DNA from 3 places in the Pseudomonas sp. TE6288 genome. Region 1 is predicted to be linked to each of the others. Evidence: predicted binding sites of a transcription regulator. Region 1 holds the regulator's gene; each other region holds the start of a gene.
The links. Region 1 encodes sigma-54, which starts transcription at its own class of promoters, with help from an activator protein. Its sites were predicted from a motif close to ANTGGCATNNANNTTGCTNT; they were not measured.

Region 2: the regulator sigma-54 is predicted to act here: its motif matches at 1,616-1,635, upstream of nirB (nitrite reductase large subunit NirB).
Region 3: the regulator sigma-54 is predicted to act here: its motif matches at 1,507-1,526, upstream of flgB (flagellar basal body rod protein FlgB).

The regions. Positions count from the first base shown of each region.
Region 1 is NZ_JBSSEW010000005.1:5,933-11,734, forward strand. Features, by position in the region: gene hpf (ribosome hibernation-promoting factor, HPF/YfiA family) at 1-90, opposite strand, end outside; gene ACVWY1_RS06290 (RNA polymerase factor sigma-54) at 169-1,665, opposite strand; gene lptB (LPS export ABC transporter ATP-binding protein) at 1,840-2,565, opposite strand; gene lptA (lipopolysaccharide transport periplasmic protein LptA) at 2,566-3,090, opposite strand; gene lptC (LPS export ABC transporter periplasmic protein LptC) at 3,077-3,649, opposite strand; gene ACVWY1_RS06310 (KdsC family phosphatase) at 3,658-4,182, opposite strand; gene ACVWY1_RS06315 (KpsF/GutQ family sugar-phosphate isomerase) at 4,183-5,157, opposite strand; gene ACVWY1_RS06320 (ATP-binding cassette domain-containing protein) at 5,403-5,802, shown strand, end outside.
Region 2 is NZ_JBSSEW010000005.1:162,743-168,544, forward strand. Features, by position in the region: gene nirB (nitrite reductase large subunit NirB) at 1-1,485, opposite strand, end outside; gene ACVWY1_RS06990 (molybdopterin-dependent oxidoreductase) at 1,793-5,770, opposite strand.
Region 3 is NZ_JBSSEW010000014.1:134,724-140,525, forward strand. Features, by position in the region: gene ACVWY1_RS16460 (flagellar hook assembly protein FlgD) at 1-594, opposite strand, end outside; gene flgC (flagellar basal body rod protein FlgC) at 610-1,053, opposite strand; gene flgB (flagellar basal body rod protein FlgB) at 1,056-1,463, opposite strand; gene ACVWY1_RS16475 (hypothetical protein) at 1,680-2,243, opposite strand; gene cheR (protein-glutamate O-methyltransferase CheR) at 2,415-3,242, opposite strand; gene ACVWY1_RS16485 (chemotaxis protein CheV) at 3,294-4,223, opposite strand; gene flgA (flagellar basal body P-ring formation chaperone FlgA) at 4,288-5,037, shown strand; gene flgM (flagellar biosynthesis anti-sigma factor FlgM) at 5,213-5,527, shown strand; gene ACVWY1_RS16500 (flagella synthesis protein FlgN) at 5,575-5,802, shown strand, end outside.

The sequences.
Region 1 (5,802 bases):
ATGACCCTCCACCCGGGCGAGCTTCTCGAGCACGTAATCGCGCAGTGGTTGGGTGACTTCTACATGCTGTCCACTGATGTTGACTTGCATACAGCTTCTCCTTTGTTGCCCGTGCATAAAGAGGCAGGTGTTGCACCTGCCACTGAAACGCTGTGGCACATCCGGGGGCTACATCAGCCGCTTGCGCTCGCTCGAAGGGGCAATCCCCAACGACTCGCGATACTTGGCGACGGTGCGACGGGCTACCTGGATGCCTTGTGCCTCCAGTAAACCAGCGATCTTGCTGTCACTCAATGGCTTTTTCTGATTTTCCGCAGCCACCAGTTTCTTGATGATCGCGCGGATTGCCGTGGACGAGCATTCGCCGCCCTCGGCGGTGCTCACGTGGCTCGAGAAAAAGTATTTCAGTTCGTAGATGCCGCGCGGGGTGTGCATGTATTTCTGCGTGGTCACCCGGGAAATCGTCGATTCGTGCATGCCCACCGCCTCGGCGATGTCATGCAGGACCAGCGGCTTCATGGCCTCGTCGCCATGGTCGAGGAAGCCACGCTGGTGCTCGACAATCTGCGTCGCCACTTTCATCAGCGTCTCGTTGCGGCTCTGCAGGCTCTTGATGAACCACCGCGCTTCCTGCAGCTGATTGCGCATGAAGGTGTTGTCGGCGCTGGTGTCGGCGCGCCGGACGAAGCCGGCGTACTGCGGATTGACGCGCAGCTTCGGCACTGCCTCCTGGTTGAGCTCGACCAGCCAGCGCTCGCTGTCCTTGCGCACGATGACGTCGGGCACGACGTATTCGGGTTCACTGGACTCGATCTGCGAGCCCGGGCGCGGGTTGAGGCTCTGTACCAGTTCGATGATCTGGCGCAGTTCGTCTTCCTTGAGCTTCATCCGGCGCATCAGCTGGCTGTAGTCGCGGCTGCCGAGGAGGTCGATGAAGTCGGTGACCAGGCGCTGTGCCTCGCTCATCCAGGGTGTCGAGGCCGGCAGCTGGCGCAGTTGCAGCAGCAGGCATTCGCCGAGGGTGCGGGCGCCAATGCCGGCCGGCTCGAACTGCTGGATGCGGTGCAGCACCGCCTCGACCTCGTCCAGCTCGATGTCCAGCTCCGGGTCGAAACCGGCGCAGATTTCTTCGAGGGTGTCTTCCAGGTAGCCCTGGGCGTTGATGCTGTCGATCAGGGTGACGGCGATCAGCCGGTCGGTGTCGGACATCGGCGCCAGGTTGAGCTGCCACAGCAGGTGGCTTTGCAGGCTCTCGCCCACCGACGTACGGGTGGTGAAGTCCCATTCGTCGTCATCGTTGCTCGGCAGGCTGCTGGCGCTGGTCTGGTAGATGTCTTCCCAGGCAGTGTCGACCGGCAATTCGTTGGGGATCCGCTCGGCCCATTCGCCGTCCTCCAGGTTTTCCGTGATACTGCTGGAGGTTTCCTGGAAACTGTTGTCCTGGGCTTCGGCGGTCGGCTTGTTCTCGGCGTTGTCCGCCATGGGGTCGCTGTTGTCGAAGTCCTCGCCGTCTTCCTGACGTTCGAGCATCGGGTTGGACTCCAGCGCTTCCTGGATTTCCTGCTGGAGGTCCAGGGTGGAGAGCTGAAGCAGGCGGATGGCCTGTTGCAACTGAGGTGTCATCGTCAGTTGCTGGCCCATTTTTAGGACGAGCGATGGTTTCATGGCTGGGGCTTAATACCTTGTTGCCGGCGCGCATGCGCCATCCACTACACGTAGGGCGCTTGGGCGCCGACTTTAAGCAAGTTATATGCCTGAAATTGCAGCGTTTGCCTAGAGCACTGTAACAACTTAAGCCCCGATCAGGCGCATTCGCCAGTGCTCCGGGCAGGCCTGTGGTCAGAGTCGGAACTCGTGCCCCAGGTAAACTTCCTTGACCAACTGGTTGGCCAGGATGGTCTCGGCATCGCCTTCGGCGATCAGTTGGCCATCGTTGACGATGTAGGCCGTCTCGCAGATGTCCAGGGTCTCGCGAACGTTGTGGTCGGTGATCAGTACGCCGATGCCTTTGTTCTTGAGGTGGTGGATGATCTGCTTGATGTCGCCGACGGAAATCGGGTCGACACCGGCGAACGGTTCGTCCAGCAGGATGAACTTGGGTGCGGTGGCCAGGGCGCGGGCGATCTCGACCCGGCGACGTTCGCCACCGGACAGGCTCATGCCCAGATTGTCGCGGATATGGCTGATGTGGAACTCCTGCAGCAGGCTTTCCAGTTCCTTGCGGCGGCCTTCGCGATCGAGGTCCTTGCGGGTCTCGAGGATGGCCATGATGTTGTCGGCCACCGACAGTTTACGGAAGATCGACGCTTCCTGCGGCAGGTAGCCGATACCGGCCTGGGCGCGCCCGTGCATCGGCTGGTGGCTGACATCGAGGCTGTCGATCAGCACACGGCCCTGGTCGGCCTGGACCAGGCCGACGATCATGTAGAAACAGGTGGTCTTGCCGGCGCCGTTGGGGCCGAGCAGGCCGACGATCTGGCCGCTGTCGATGGACAGGCTGACGTCGCGCACGACTTGCCTGCCCTTGTAGCTCTTGGCCAGGTGCTGGGCTTTGAGGGTTGCCATTTACTCGGCCTTTTTCTTCGGTTGAATGACCATGTCGATACGCTGACGCGGTGCAGTCACGTTGCCACCGCGCCCGGCGGTAGCCACCTGGGTCTTGGTGTTGTAGACGATCTTCTCGCCTTCGGTGGTGTTGCCTTCGTTCTCGACCTTGGCGCGGTCGGTGAGGATCACCACGTCTTTCTGCGCCTGGTACTGGATGGTCACGGCCCAGCCTTTCATCTTGTCGGGCTTGGCGGCACTCTGCTGCTGCTCGAAGTAGGCCAGGTTGCCCACCGAGGTGACCACATCGATATCGCCGTTGGCGGCGCGGGTCATGGTCACGGTGTTGCCTTTGATCATCATCGAGCCCTGGGTGATGATCACGTCGCCCGTGTAGGTGGCGACGCCCTGCTTGTCGTCCAGGTGGGCGTTGTCCGCCTGGATGCGGATCGGCTGGTCACGGTCGTTCGGCAGGGCGAAGGCGCTCGCGCTTCCCAGTGCTACGCCCAGGCTGAGCAGAAGGGGGATGGTTTTAACGAGCCTCATACTGTCCTCTTACGTTAGAGAGCAGGTCCATCCTGCCTTCTTTCAAATACGCTTTCATTCCTTTGCCCGTAGTCGTGCCACCGGCGCCGTCGATTCTAACGGCTTGCTCGGTCTGCGCATATTGCTTCTGCGGGAACACGGTCATGCGTGTGCTGGTGATGATGGTTTCGCGTTGCTTCTCGTCGGTGCGCGCCACGCGCACCTCGTCGATCAACTCCACCTCGGTGCCGTCCGGGTTGACCTCGGCGCGTTTGCTCTGCACATGCCAGGGGTATTCGGTACCACGGTACATGTGCAGGTCGGGCGTGGTCACCAGGGTAACCTCGCTGGCCTTGAGGTGCTCGACCTTGGCGGCGGTCATTTCGTACTGCAGCTTGCCGTCGGGCAGGAACTGCAGGCTGTGGGCGTTGATCGCGTAGTAGTCGATGGCGCTCTGGTCGACCTGGGCCTGGGGCTGTTCGAGGAAGCTTTCCGGGCTGATGTTCCAGTAGCCTACCGCAACCAGCACGGCAGCGATCCCGCCTAGCAGCGCGACATTTCTGATCTTCTTGCTGAGCATGGGCAGCCTTACAGGTAATGGGCGTTGGCAGCGTCCAGGGTGCCCTGGGCCTGCATGATCAGTTCACAGAACTCGCGGGCGGCGCCTTCGCCGCCGCGGGCCTGGGTAACGCCGTGGGCGTGCTGGCGAACGAAGGCCGCGGCATTCTGCACCGCCATGCCCAGGCCGACGCGGCGGATCACCGGCAGGTCGGGCAGGTCGTCGCCGAGGTAGGCGACCTGTTCATAGCTTAGATTGAGTTCGGCGAGCAGGCCGTCCAGCACCACCAGTTTGTCCTCGCGCCCCTGGAACAGGTGCGGGATGCCGAGATTTTTCGCCCGGCGCTCGACCACGGGGGTCTTGCGACCGCTGATGATCGCGGTGGTCACGCCCGAGGCCATGAGCATCTTGATGCCGTGGCCGTCGAGGGTGTTGAACGTCTTGAACTCGCTGCCGTCTTCGAGGAAGTACAGGCGGCCATCGGTGAGCACGCCGTCGACGTCGAACACCGCCAGCTTGATGGCCTTGGCGCGTTGCATCAGGTCCTGAGTCATTTACATCACTCCGGCGCGCAGCAGGTCGTGCATGTTCAGGGCGCCGGTCGGGCGGTCGTCCTGATCGACAACCACCAGCGCGCTGATCTTGTGGTCTTCCATGATCTTCAGTGCCTCGGCGGCGAGCATCTCGGCGCGGGCGGTCTTGCCGTGCACGGTCATGACTTCGTCGATGAGCGTCTTGTGCACGTCGATGTTGCGGTCCAGGCTGCGGCGCAGGTCACCGTCGGTGAAGACGCCGGCCAGCTTGCCGTCGTTACCCAGCACCACGGTCATGCCCAAACCTTTGCGAGACATTTCAAGCAGCGCGTCCTTGAGCAGGGTGCCGCTCTTTACCACGGGCAGCTCTTCGCCGGCATGCATGACGTTCTCGACCTTCAGCAGCAGGCGACGGCCCAGCGCGCCGCCTGGGTGGGAGAAGGCAAAGTCTTCGGCGGTGAAGCCGCGAGCCTCCAGCAGGGCGATGGCCAGGGCGTCGCCCAGCGCCAGCGCCGCAGTGGTGGAGGAGGTCGGCGCAAGGTTGAGCGGGCAGGCTTCCTGGGCGACGCTGGCGTCAAGGTTGACCTCGGCGGCCTGGGCCAGGGGCGAGTCCGGTTTGCCGGTGAGGCTGATCATCTGGATGCCCAGGCGCTTGATCAAGGGCAGCAGGGTGATGATCTCGGCGGTGCTGCCGGAGTTGGACAGGGCAAGAATGACATCGTCACGGGTGATCATGCCCATATCGCCATGGCTGGCCTCGGCCGGGTGCACGAAGAACGCCGGGGTGCCGGTGCTGGCCAGGGTAGCGGCGATCTTGTTGCCGATGTGCCCCGACTTGCCCATGCCTACCACCACGACCCGCCCCTTGCTGGCCAGGATCAGTTCGCAGGCCTTGATGAAGTCCCCGTCGATGCGGGCCAGCAGGGCCTCCACGGCCTCGAGTTCGAGGCGCAGGGTGCGCTGGGCGGATTGGATCAGCTCGCTGGATTGGGTCATGTCGGAACGCAATGCCTGATGAAAAGGCGGCGATTATAGCCGCAATGTGTGAAAGGCTCATCCTTCGAATGTCATATGGATGCCGCGCCTGCCTGTCTGTGCCCTGAACGAGTGGGGTGACGGCCTTGGGGCGGGCCTATCAGCGGTGCTATAGTTCGCCGCTATTCGGCCCGCCGGGGACCTGTGTGCCTTCAAGATGAAGGCAGGCGTCCACTATGACGAGGCTGCACTAGCAAGGAGTCTAGATGAGTGTGGATAGCGCCTACGCGGTCGAGTTGAAGGGCGTCACCTTCAAGCGCGGTTCGCGCAGCATTTTCAGCAACGTGGACATACGCATTCCCCGCGGCAAGGTCACCGGCATCATGGGGCCTTCAGGGTGCGGCAAGACCACCTTGCTGCGCCTGATGGGCGCGCAGTTGCGCCCGGCCGGCGGCGAAGTCTGGGTCAATGGGCAGAACCTGCCCGCGCTGTCGCGGGGCGACCTGTTCGATGCGCGCAAGCAGATGGGCGTGCTGTTCCAGAGCGGTGCGCTGTTCACCGACCTGGATGTGTTCGAGAACGTGGCCTTCCCGCTGCGGGTGCATACGCAGCTGTCGGACGAGATGATCCGCGACATCGTGCTGATGAAGCTGCAGGCCGTGGGTC
Region 2 (5,802 bases), 160 kb from region 1:
GTAGGCGAAGTGTTCGCACAGGCTCTTGTCGACGGTCACGCCGCGGGCGCTCAGTTCGTGCTCGAACACGTGCTTGAGCAGCGCCGCGCAACCGCCGCAACCGCTGGCGGCCTTGGTGCATGCCTTGACGGCGGCGAGGTCGCCGCAGCCACTGTCGATGGCGGCGCACACCGCGCTCTTGCTAACGTTGTGACACGAGCAGATGGTCGCGCTGTCGGGCAAGGCATCGGCGCCCAGCGCCGGCGCGCCGCAGCCTTGGGGCAGAATCAGCGCGGCCGGGTCGGCCGGTAGCTTGATGCCGTTCTGGGCGTATTGCAGCAGGGTGTCGTAGTAGCTGTTGTCGCCGACCAGCACCGCGCCAAGCACACGCTTGCCGCTGGCATCGACCACCAGGCGCCGGTAGGAGGCCGTGGCTTCGTCGATGAAGCGATAGCTGCGCGCCCCCGGCGTGACGCCCTGGGCATCGCCGATGGAGCCAACATCCACACCCAGCAGCTTGAGCTTGGTCGACATGTCGGCGCCGCTGAACTCGCTTGCCGACTCGCCCATCAACAGGGCTGCCAGGTTACGTGCCATGGCGTATCCCGGGGCGACCAGGCCGAACGCGCTGCCGTTCCACGAAGCGCATTCGCCGATGGCGAAGATGCGCGGGTCGCTGGAGCGGCACTGACCGTCGATCACCACGCCGCCGCGGGGGGCGATTGTAAGGCCGCAGGTTCGGCCCAGGGCATCCTGCGGGCGGATGCCGGCGGAGAACACGATCAGGTCGGTTTCCAGGTGTTCGCCGCCGTCGAAATTCATGCGGTAGCGGTAGTGTTCGCCTGTGCTGATCGACTGGGTGGCGCGGGCCAGGTGCACGCCTACGCCCAGCGCCTCGATGCGCGCCTTGAGCGCTGCGCCGCCCTCGCTATCCAACTGGACTGGCATCAGCCGCGGCGCGAACTCCACCACATGCGCTTGCAGGCCTAGCGACTTGAGGGCGTTGGCGGCCTCGAGGCCGAGCAGGCCGCCGCCGACCACCACGCCGCGGCGGGCGCTGCCGGCGGCGGCGCGGATCGCATCGAGGTCTTCGAGGGTGCGATAGACCAGGCGCGCATTGCCGCTGGACCCTTCGATGGGCGGCACGAACGGATAGGAGCCGGTGGCCAGGATCAACTGTTCGTAGCCGAGGCGGCCTTCGGCGGTGATCACTTCCTGGCGTTCGCGATCAATATCCACTACCGCCTCGCCCAGGTGCAGGTGCACGCCGTTGCTCGCATAGTAGTCGCGGTCGCACAGGGCCAGGGTTTCGGCGCAACTGCCGGTGAAGTATTCCGAGAGGTGCACCCGGTCGTAGGCGCGCTGGCGCTCCTCGGCGAACACGTGCAGCTCGAAGCGCGCGCTGGCACCGCGTTCGATCAGCTGCTCGACGCAGTGATGGCCGACCATGCCGTTGCCGACGATGACCAGTCGCGCTCGTTGTGCTTCGTTCGCTGTTGCCTGCATAGCCGATACTCGATCACGGAAAAACGAAAAAGGCGCCTGGAGCCGAAGCTCCAGGCGCCTTTGCCTGTACTCATCAGTGTCAGTCCCCTGGACGATCGCCGTTGATCGAGGGGCTGTTGTACTTCGTTGAAAAGCAGGGAGTGTGCCAAGCGGCCACTTATCGGTAGCCTTCACGGGACTCACCGCCGGAAAGCCGGCTCCCACAGGGCTGCGGGCCCGTTTGCGGCGTACCCTTGTGGTAGCCGGCTTGCCGGCGATGAGGCCGTTCGGGGCACAACAAAGGTGCAAGCCTCACCACCGTGGTGCATCAATACACATCCCGCAGGTAGCGCTTGTCCCGCTCCAACCCCTCGACATACGCCGCAGCAGTGGTCTCGTCCAGGCCGCCATGCTCCGCCACGAGCTGGCGCAAGGCCGTGTCCACATCCCGGGCCATATGCCGGGCATCGCCACACACATACACATGGGCACCCGCTTGCAGCCATTGCCACAGCTCGGCGCCGTGTTCCAACAGGCGATGCTGCACATAGACTTTTTCCACCTGGTCACGGGAGAACGCCGTGCTCAGGCGCACATGCCCGCAAGCCTCCCAGGCCTGCAATTGTTCGCGGTAGTAGAAATCGCAGGCGGCATGCTGTTCGCCGAAGAACAGCCAGTTGCGCCCTGGGGCCCCACGTAGTTCGCGTTCTTCGAGGAAGGCGCGGAAGGGGGCGATACCGGTACCGGGGCCGATCATGACGATAGGCACCCCGTCGTCCTCGGGCAGGTGGAAATGTTTCGATGGCTGCGCAAATACCCCCACCTCCAGCGCCGCTGCCCGGTCCGCGAGGAAGCTCGAACAGACGCCCTTGCGCTGGCCATGGCGCACGATGGAGACGGTCAGGTGTACCTGGCCGGGATGAGCCCGGGGGCTGGAGCTGATCGAGTACAGGCGCGGCTGCAAGGGTTTCAGCAGCGACAACCAATTGCCCAGCGGCATGGCCTGGGGGTACTCGCGCAGCACGTCGGCCAACTGGCGGCCCCACAGCCATTCCTTGAGTTCGTCCTTGCATGCCGGCAGCAGCAGGCGTTGCAGGCCGCTGGCGTGCTGGCTGAAGACTTCGAGTTGCTGGCGGCTGACCTGGGTGATGTCCAGGTGCCGCTCAAGCGCGGTTCGCAGGGGCATTGGGGCATGGCCCTCGAGTTCGATCTCGGCCTGGCCGTCCAGCTGCATCAGCATCAGCAGCTCGTCGACCAGGCCCGGGCAATTGCGCGGCCATACGCCCAGGGCATCGCCGGGTTGATAGCGCAGGTCGCTGCCGGACAGGTCGAAGACCAGTTGGCGAGTCTCCTTGGTTGAATCCGGGCCGCTGAGGAGGCGGTTCTCCCGCAAGGTGGCAGGCCAGGGCTGGTGTTTGCCGCGGGCGGTGGCCGACGCGGTGGTGGTAGCCGTCGGGGTACTGCCAAGCTTGGGCAGCAGGGCATCGAGCCAGGCGCCGAAGGCCGCTTCGCAATCCGGCTCGCAGTCGACCCGGGCCAGCAGACGCCGGGCCCCCAGCTCGGCCAGGCGTTGGTCGAGCTTGCGACCGAAGCCGCAGAACTGGTCGTAGCTCGAATCCCCCAGGGCCAGCACGGCGTAGGGCAGCGTGGCACAGCTGGCGCCTTCTTCGTCCTGCAGGGCTCGCCAGAACGGGGCGCCGCTGTCCGGCGCATCGCCGTCGCCGAAGGTGCTGGCGATCAGCAGCAGGCTGGCGGCGCCTCGCAGTTGGGATGGGCGCACCTCCTCCATGCAACTGAGTGCGACCACCAGCCCCGCGTCGCGCAGGTGCTGGGCGCAGCGTTCGGCGAGGTGCTCGCCATTGCCGGTCTGCGAGGCCCACAGCACGTGGTGACGAGGGCTTTCGAGCGCTGCTTGCGACGCCGGCGCGGGCCGGGCGAACAGGCCGGCCAGCAGGCCGTTGACGAACAGGCGTCGCTCCGGCGCCAGGGGCGCATCGGGCGGCAGGCAAGGCATGTTTTCGGTGCGGGCCTGGCTCAGGCCGAGCAGGAAACCTTGCAGGTAATGGCGTTCTTGCTCGGCCAGGATCGGAGCCGGCAACGTCTCTAGGCCGAGCAGGCGGGACAGGGTGGCGGTGGGCATGGCGATGGGGTCCGGGGGAAGCGTCAGTTCAAGGGTGGCGATGCGCTCGCCGGCAACCCGTTCCAGGGCCACGGCACAGTGCTTGAGGGCCGGCTGCAGCGAAGTCGGGTCCACCGCGTCGCAGGTCACCGCGTTGATTGCCAGTTGCTCGCCGTACAGATCGTTCCAGTGAAACGGGGCGAAACAGTTGCCCGACAGCACCCGCTCGCTGAGTCGCGCCGGCAGCACGGCCTGGCCGCGGCGCGAGCGGATCGCCACCTGGTCCTTGTCCGCGATACCCAGGCGCCGGGCGTCGTCGGGGTGGATCTCGACAAAGGGGCCGGGCTCCAGCTTGTTGAGGCTGGGTACCTGGCCAGTCTTGGTCAGCGTGTGCCACTGGTGCTGCACGCGGCCGGTGTTGAGCACGAAGGGGAAGGCATCGTCGGGCAGCTCCGCCGGCGGCAGCCAGGGGCGGGCGAAGAACCGGGCCTTGCCGGTGGGCGTCGGAAACACCGGCGTCTGTGGGTCGTCTGGCGCGACATAGCGCAGGGGGCTGCGAGCGTCCTTGCGCCCCGGCGCGCTTGGCCACTGCCGCGGGCCCTGGCGCAGGCCGGCATAGTCGATGCCGCGCAGGTCGTAGCCGGTGTCCGGGTTGTGGAAGCGGCGGATCTCATCGAACACCGCTTCGGCGTCGGGGTAGTCGAAGGCGTGCGCATAACCCAGGGCACAGGCGATGCGCGCGATCAGGCGCCAGTCCTCGAGGCTTTCGCCGGGCGCCTCGACGGCGCGGGGCATCAAGGTCAGGTTGCGCTCGCTGTTGATCATCACCCCTTCGCCCTCGGCCCACAGTGATGCCGGCAGCAGGATGTCGGCGTAGCGGTTGGTCTCGGTGTCGAGGAAGGCGTCCTGGCTGATCACCAGCTGTGCCTGGCGCAGGCCGTCGATCACCTGCTGGCGGTTGGCGACGCTGGCCACCGGGTTGCTGCAGATGATCCAGCAGGCTTTCACCTCGCCATGCTTGAGCTGCTCGAACAGTGCCACGGTGCCTTCGCCCCCTTCACTGCGCAGGGTGCCGGGGAGCAGTTGCCATTGCGCTTCGACGAAGGCGCGGTCGGCTGCCACCTGCGCCGAACGCTGGCCCGGCAGGCCCGGCCCCATGTAACCCATCTCGCGGCCGCCCATGGCATTGGGTTGGCCGGTCAGCGAGAACGGCCCGCTGCCGGGGCGGCAGATGGCGCCGGTGGCCAGGTGCAGGTTGCACAGGGCATTGCTATGCCAGGTGCCGTGGATGCTCTGGTTCAGGCCCATGGTCCAGCAGCTCATCCATTCGCCCGCCTCGCCGATCAGGCGGGCGGCTTCGCGGATGTCGGCCTCGGCCAGTCCGGTGATGGCCGCGACGCGTTCGGGGGGGTAGTCCGCGAGAAACGCCGGCAGTGCCTCCCAGCCTTCGGTGTGGCGGGCGATGAAGTCCGCGTCGGTGTGGCCATTGGCATGCAGCAGGTGCAGCAGGCCATTGAGCAGGGCCAGATCGGTACCCGGGCGCAGTTGCAGGAACAGGTCGGCCTTGTCGGCGGTGGCGCTGCGCCGGGGGTCGACGACGATCAGCCTGGCACCGGCCTTGAGCCGGTCGAGCAGGCGCAGGAACAGGATCGGGTGGCAGTCGGCCATGTTCGCGCCGATCACCAGGAACACTTCGGCGTGCTCGAAATCCTGATAGCTGCCGGGCGGGCCGTCGGCGCCCAGCGATTGCTTGTAGCCGCTGCCGGCACTGGCCATGCACAGGCGTGAGTTGGACTCGATATGGCGGGTGCGGATGAAGCCCTTGGCCAGTTTGTTGGCCAGGTACTGGGCCTCCAGCGACATTTGCCCGGAGACATAGAAAGCCACGGCGTCGGCGCCGTGGGTATCGATGATCGTGCGCAGGCGCCCGGCCGTCTCGGCGATGGCGGTCTGCAGCGGGCGACGGGCTGGCTGCTGGTTGCGCTGGTCACGGACGAACGCGTGAGCCATGCGCCCGGCCTCCAGCGGCACATGGGCAGTCAGCCCCTTGGTGCACAGGCGCCCGAAGTTGCTGGGGTGCTGCTTGTCGCCGCTGACTTTGACGATCTTGCCTTCGCTCACGTGCATGACGATGCCGCACCCGACTCCGCAATACGGGCAAACACTGCGCACTTCACTGCCGCTCATCACGATCTCCTGCTGACGAAACGACAAAGGCG
Region 3 (5,802 bases), on a different contig from region 1:
AAGCGTGTACATGGTCTGCGCCTTGCCATCGACCGTCGTGGTGGCGGTGAAGGTGTACTGGCCAGGGTCGACCTTCTCACCCTTCTCGTTGGTGCCGTCCCAGATGAAGTCGGCGGTGCCTTTGGCCTGCTCGCCCAGGCTGATGGTCTTGACCACCTTGCCGTCCTTGTCCTTGATCTCGACCTTGCCGTCGGTGATGTTCTGCGGCACGACAACTTGACCGGTGAAGCTGGCGGTGGTGTCGACCATCGCCTTGTCGGTATCCAGGATCACCGAGCGCCCCACCAGCGTGGTGGCCTGCAGCGCCTGACTCGACGCTATGCCGCCAATGATATTGTTGACCGAGCCGTTCAGGGTCTGGATACCTTCCAGGCTGCTGAACTGGGCCAGCTGCGCAATGAATTCGCCGTTATCCTGCGGATCCAGCGGGTTCTGGTGCTGCATCTGGGTAACCAGCAGCTTGAGGAACGCATCCTTGCCCAGCGCGTTCTTGTCGACGGGCTCGGTGGTGGTTTTCTTGGTACCAGTGCTGACCCCGGACGCGTTGAGTACGTCGTTCAGGTTCACGCCATTGTTGGTGTTGGTCACTGCCATGGTCCGGATTCCTTATCACTGACCCAGGGTCAGTACTTTCTGCATCATGGTCTTGGCGGTATTCATCAGTTCGGCGTTGGTCTGGAACGCGCGGCTGGCAGAGATCATGTCAGCCATCTCCTCAACTACGTTGACGTTCGGGTAGTAGACATAGCCATCCTTGTTCGCCGCCGGGTGGCTTGGCTCGTAGCGGGCTTCGAGATTACTCTGATCCTCGATGATGCCCTTGACCTCGACCCCCTGCCCGGCCTGGCCCTGATCTTCGAACAGCGATTGGCCGGCGCCGGCCTGGGCCTGCTGGAAGGTGGTGGCGAATACCGGGTGGCGCGCACGGTAGGTCTGGTCGATGCTCGACGACACGGTCTCGGCGTTGGCGATGTTCGACGCAACGGTGTTCAGACGCGTGTTCTGCGCGCTCATGCCGCTACCGGCAATATTGAAGACACTGGCAAGAGACATGGTCACTCTCCACGCAGGGCCGATACCAGCCCTTTGAATTTACTGTTGAGCAGGGTGAAGCTGGCCTGGAAGCCAACGGCGTTTTCCGCGTAGTTCGATTGTTCCAGGTGCGCGTCCACGGTGTTCTGGTCGATCGACGGCTGCATCGGCGTGCGGTACTTCAGCGTATCGTCCATCATGGCCAGGCCTTCGGCCTCGATATGACGGCTGTCGGTACGCTCCAGGGCGATGCGTCCCTTCTGCTGCTTGTCGGACTCGGCAGCGAGCACGGACGAGAAGTCCATGTCACGCGCCTTGTAGTTGGGCGTGTCGGCGTTGGCGATGTTGTTGGCCAGCACTTCGGCACGCTGAGCGCGAAAGCCCAGTGCCTTTTCGTGAATGCCAAGCGCCTTGTCGAAGCTGATGCTCATGTCGGGGACCTTTGAAGGTGACCAGAGTTCGTTTGCTATGGCTTTAGCAAGCCCTGTGCCAACCATCTTGAACCCCATGAGTACGGGGGTTTTGCCTGTTTCATGCCGCGCCTTATGCCAGAAAAGCGGCAATGTGCTTCCGCCTTGAGCTACCCAGGCGGCAATCGGCAGGCGGCAAAAGCGGCAAACCAAAAAATTGACGTCAAAACAAACACGTCAATTGGCCACCAATCGGGTAGCATCCGCGTCCCGCGCGCCATCGCCATCCACGCCACCACGGACGCCAGCAACCGACCGGCGGTGCTGGCCGGCATCGACAACCAGGGACAGATCTTCGCCGGCTACCAAGGCGCGCAAGGCATCGTGCTGGATGGCGCGAGCATCTTCGACAGCCTGGGGCGCCACATCGACAACAGTGGCAGGATCGTAGCGGCCGACACTGCCATCCGCATTGGCAACACCACCCATGATGGCACTGGCGTGCCGCCCTGGCAGAAGGCCAACGGCGACCTGAACATCTTCAACAGCGGCGAGATCTGGGGCAACGTCGCCATCAATGCCACCGGCAGCAATCGCCCTGTCGAGCTGATCATGCGCAAAGGCAGCATGATCCAAGGCGACCTCCTTGGCCTGGCCAACATCGAAGTCGAAGGTGACAGCGCCTACGGGATTGCCCATGGCGGGCGCGGCAGCAACAGCATCCGCCTGGCGAACAACGGCTGGCTCGACGTCGGCGACCGCAGCGAGCCGCCGACCACATTCAGCCTGCAGAGCCTCCACGCCACCCTCGACGGCAACCTGCGGGTAGCCGACAACTCGGCACTGGGCATGTGGCTGGCAGCCAGCACCGCCCCGTCCACCGCTGTGCTCAAAGTCAGCGGTATCGCCGAATTCGGCCAGAACGCACAAAAAAAGGCCGGTATCTCGCGATACCGGCCTTTTTGTCGAGCCTCATTTGGCCTGGTAGATGATCCCCGGGCTGCACTGGACCATCTGGTAGTGGTCCGGCAGCCCGTTGAGCGCCTCGGACGCCCCGAGGAACAGGTACCCCCCGGGCTTGAGCGTGGCGTGAATACGCATGAGGATGTCCTTCTTGACCTGGGCCGAGAAGTAGATCAGCACGTTGCGGCAGAACACGATGTCGAACTTGCCCAGCGGCGCATAGCTGTCGAGCAGGTTGTAGGAACGGAACTCGACGCGACTGCGGATCGGCGGCTTGATCGCCCAGCGCCCCGGCCCCTTGGTGTCGAAGTAGCGCTGCAGGCGCTCCTGCGACAGGCCACGGGCAATGGCCAGGCTGTCGTACTCACCGGTCTTGCAGTTGTTGAGCATGGCACCGGACAGGTCGGTGGCAACGATCTGCGCGCCCATCTTCAACTGACCCAGGTTGGTCCGCTCGAACTCGTCGATGGCCATCGACAGCGAGTATGGCTCCTGCCCCGATGAACAGGCCGCCGACCAGATGCGCAGGCGCTGGCCCGGGTTGTTCTTGATGAACTCCGGAATCACCTTGTTCTTGAGCACCTCGAACGGGTAGGTATCGCGAAACCACAGCGTCTCGTTGGTGGTCATGGCATCGACCACCTGCTCGCGCAAGCCACCGCGTGGCTGGGTCTGGATGCGCTGCACCAGCTCGCCCAGCGACTTGATGCCCTGTTGCTCCATCAGCTTGTTGAGACGGCTGGAGACCAGGTACTGCTTATTCTCGCCCAGCAGGATGCCACAGGCTTTCTCCAGGAATACCCGGAACTGTTCGAAATCCAAATTACCCGTAGACAATGCTGCCGCCTCTTCTTAAATCGCTAGCGCCGGGGGCGAACCCCGGCCGTTTCAATGACTCGCCTTGATCCGATCGACCACGCGCTGGGCGAGGTCATCCGGCCTGAACTTGGCCAGGAAGTCATCGGCACCGACCTTCTTGACCATCGCCTGGTTGAATACCCCGGACAACGAAGTATGCAGGCAGATGTGCAGTTTTTGCATGCGCGGATCGCTGCGGATCTCCGCCGTGAGGGTATAGCCGTCCATTTCCGGCATTTCAATATCCGAGATCATCATGAGGAACTCCTCCTCCGGACGCTTGCCCTCATCCACCAGCTTGCGCAGGTAATCCAGGGCCTGGCGACCATCGTTGAGCGCCACCACCTCGACCCCCACGGTCTGCAGGCATCGACTCACCTGCTTGCGCGCCACCGACGAATCATCGACGGTCAATACCCGCAGCATCACCGCCTTGTCCTGTACCTCGGCATCGATCACACCTTCCGACACCGACTCGGAAGATGGCGCCACCTCGGCCAGCACCTTCTCCACATCGATGATCTCGACCATGCGGTTGTCGACGCGCGTCACGGCAGTCAGGTAGTGATCGCGCCCGGTACCCTTGGGTGGCGGATGGATCTCTTCCCAGTTCATGTTGACGATGCGCTCGACCGAGTGCACCAGGAAGCCCTGGGTCTTGGTGTTGTACTCGGTGATGATGACGAAACTCTTGCGTGTTTCTTCCTTCAGCCCTGGCAGACCGGTCGCCATCGACAGGTCGAGGATCGGGATCGTCGCCCCGCGTATGTTGGCCACGCCGCGCACCACCGGATGGGATTTAGGCAGCAGCGTCAGGTCGGGGCACTGCAGCACTTCCCGGACCTTGAAAACATTGATGCCGTAGAGCTGGTCGCCATTGAGGCGAAACAACAGCAGCTCCAGGCGATTCTGCCCCACCAGCTGTGTACGCTGGTTGACCGAATCCATCACTCCAGCCATGCCGGACTCCTTCAACGATTACCCTGTGCAGCAAGTCGGCACGGGCTTTGCTTTTTTGAGCGTCATGCATACGAAAACGACATTTTTCCGACGACTGACGCGCCTGCTGACCGGCCCCCTGGCTGTGCTGTGCCTGGTAGCACCCGGCGCGCGTACGCTGGCGGACTCTTTTACCTTGCCTGAACAGCTTATCGGTGTCACTCAAGGCTTTCTTGAATTCACCGTCGAAGATTATCTGGCAACCACCCAGACTCAGGGCCGCTACGAGATCGAAGTCAACAAGCTTGACCCGCGCCTGCGCATGCCGCTGTGCAGCCAACAGTTGGATGCCTCACTGGAAGGCTCGACCCCGCTGGGCCGGGTAACAGTGAGGGTGCGTTGCGACGGTGCCGCGCCCTGGACCGTATTCGTGCCCGCCCAGGTGCGCCTGCTGCGCGATGTCGTGGTAATGACCCGGCCACTGAAACGCGAAAGCATCATCGATGAAAGCGATGTGGCCCTGCGCGAGCGCGATGTAGGCACCCTGGGCCCCGGCTACCTGACCCTGCTGGAGCAGGCCGTGGGCATGAAACTGCTGCGCCCCACGGTACTTGACCAGGTTTTGACCCAACAGCACCTGGAACAGGCCGAAGTGGTGCGCAAAGGCGACCACGTAGTGATCATCGCCCGCAGTGGCAACCTGAGTGTGCGCATGCCGGGCGAAGCCCTCGACAAGGGCGGGATGCAAGCGCAGATCCGCGTGCGCAACCTCAATTCCAAACGGGTGATCAAGGCCCGGGTAACCGGTGCCGGGCAAGTCGAGGTCGCCATGTAACCTACCCTGCGTCAGGATTTCGACAGAGGGGTGGCGGTGTGCAACCTCGGCCCCTAAACTCTGTCAGATATCGGGATACGCAAGCCAGCTTCAGGCCGTGTTGCATTCGTGCCTAAAGTTTTTTTCGGTTTGGTCGAAAACAAGGCATGCGTCCTAATTCCCAGGGGTTTTGATCATGGTCATCGACTTCAGTCGTTTGAATAACTCTCCGTCCGTCACGGGCGGCGTTCGCGGCAACACCGCGTCCGGCAACGCCGCTAAAGCCGGCGAGGCCAACGAAGCGCCCAAGCACACCGGTGCCAGCGGAGAAACAGTACATCTGAGCCCAGAGGCCCAGCAATTGCAGAAGATCAGCGACAAGCTGCGCGATCAGCCCACCGTCAACAGTGCCCGTGTGGCCGAGTTGAAACAGGCCATCGCAGACGGCAGCTACAAGGTCGATGCCGACCGGGTCGCTAGCAAACTGCTTGATTTCGAAGCTCAGCGCTAACCACCAGGCGCGCTGACTTCAAGGACGCACCACGCCAAGAGTTAGCCATGCACGACATCACTCTGCTGCAACTGATCGAAGACGATTTAGCACCGACGCAGGAACTGCTCGACCTTCTACAAAAGGAGGCAGTGGCCCTGCACGGTCGGGACATGGCCAAGCTGGAGCAGATCCTTGCCCGCAAGCAATCCCTGATCGTCCTGCTTGAGCAGCAGGGGCTGCGGCGCAACAACCTGCTCACTGGGCTCGGCCTCAGCGCCGACCGTGCAGGCGTG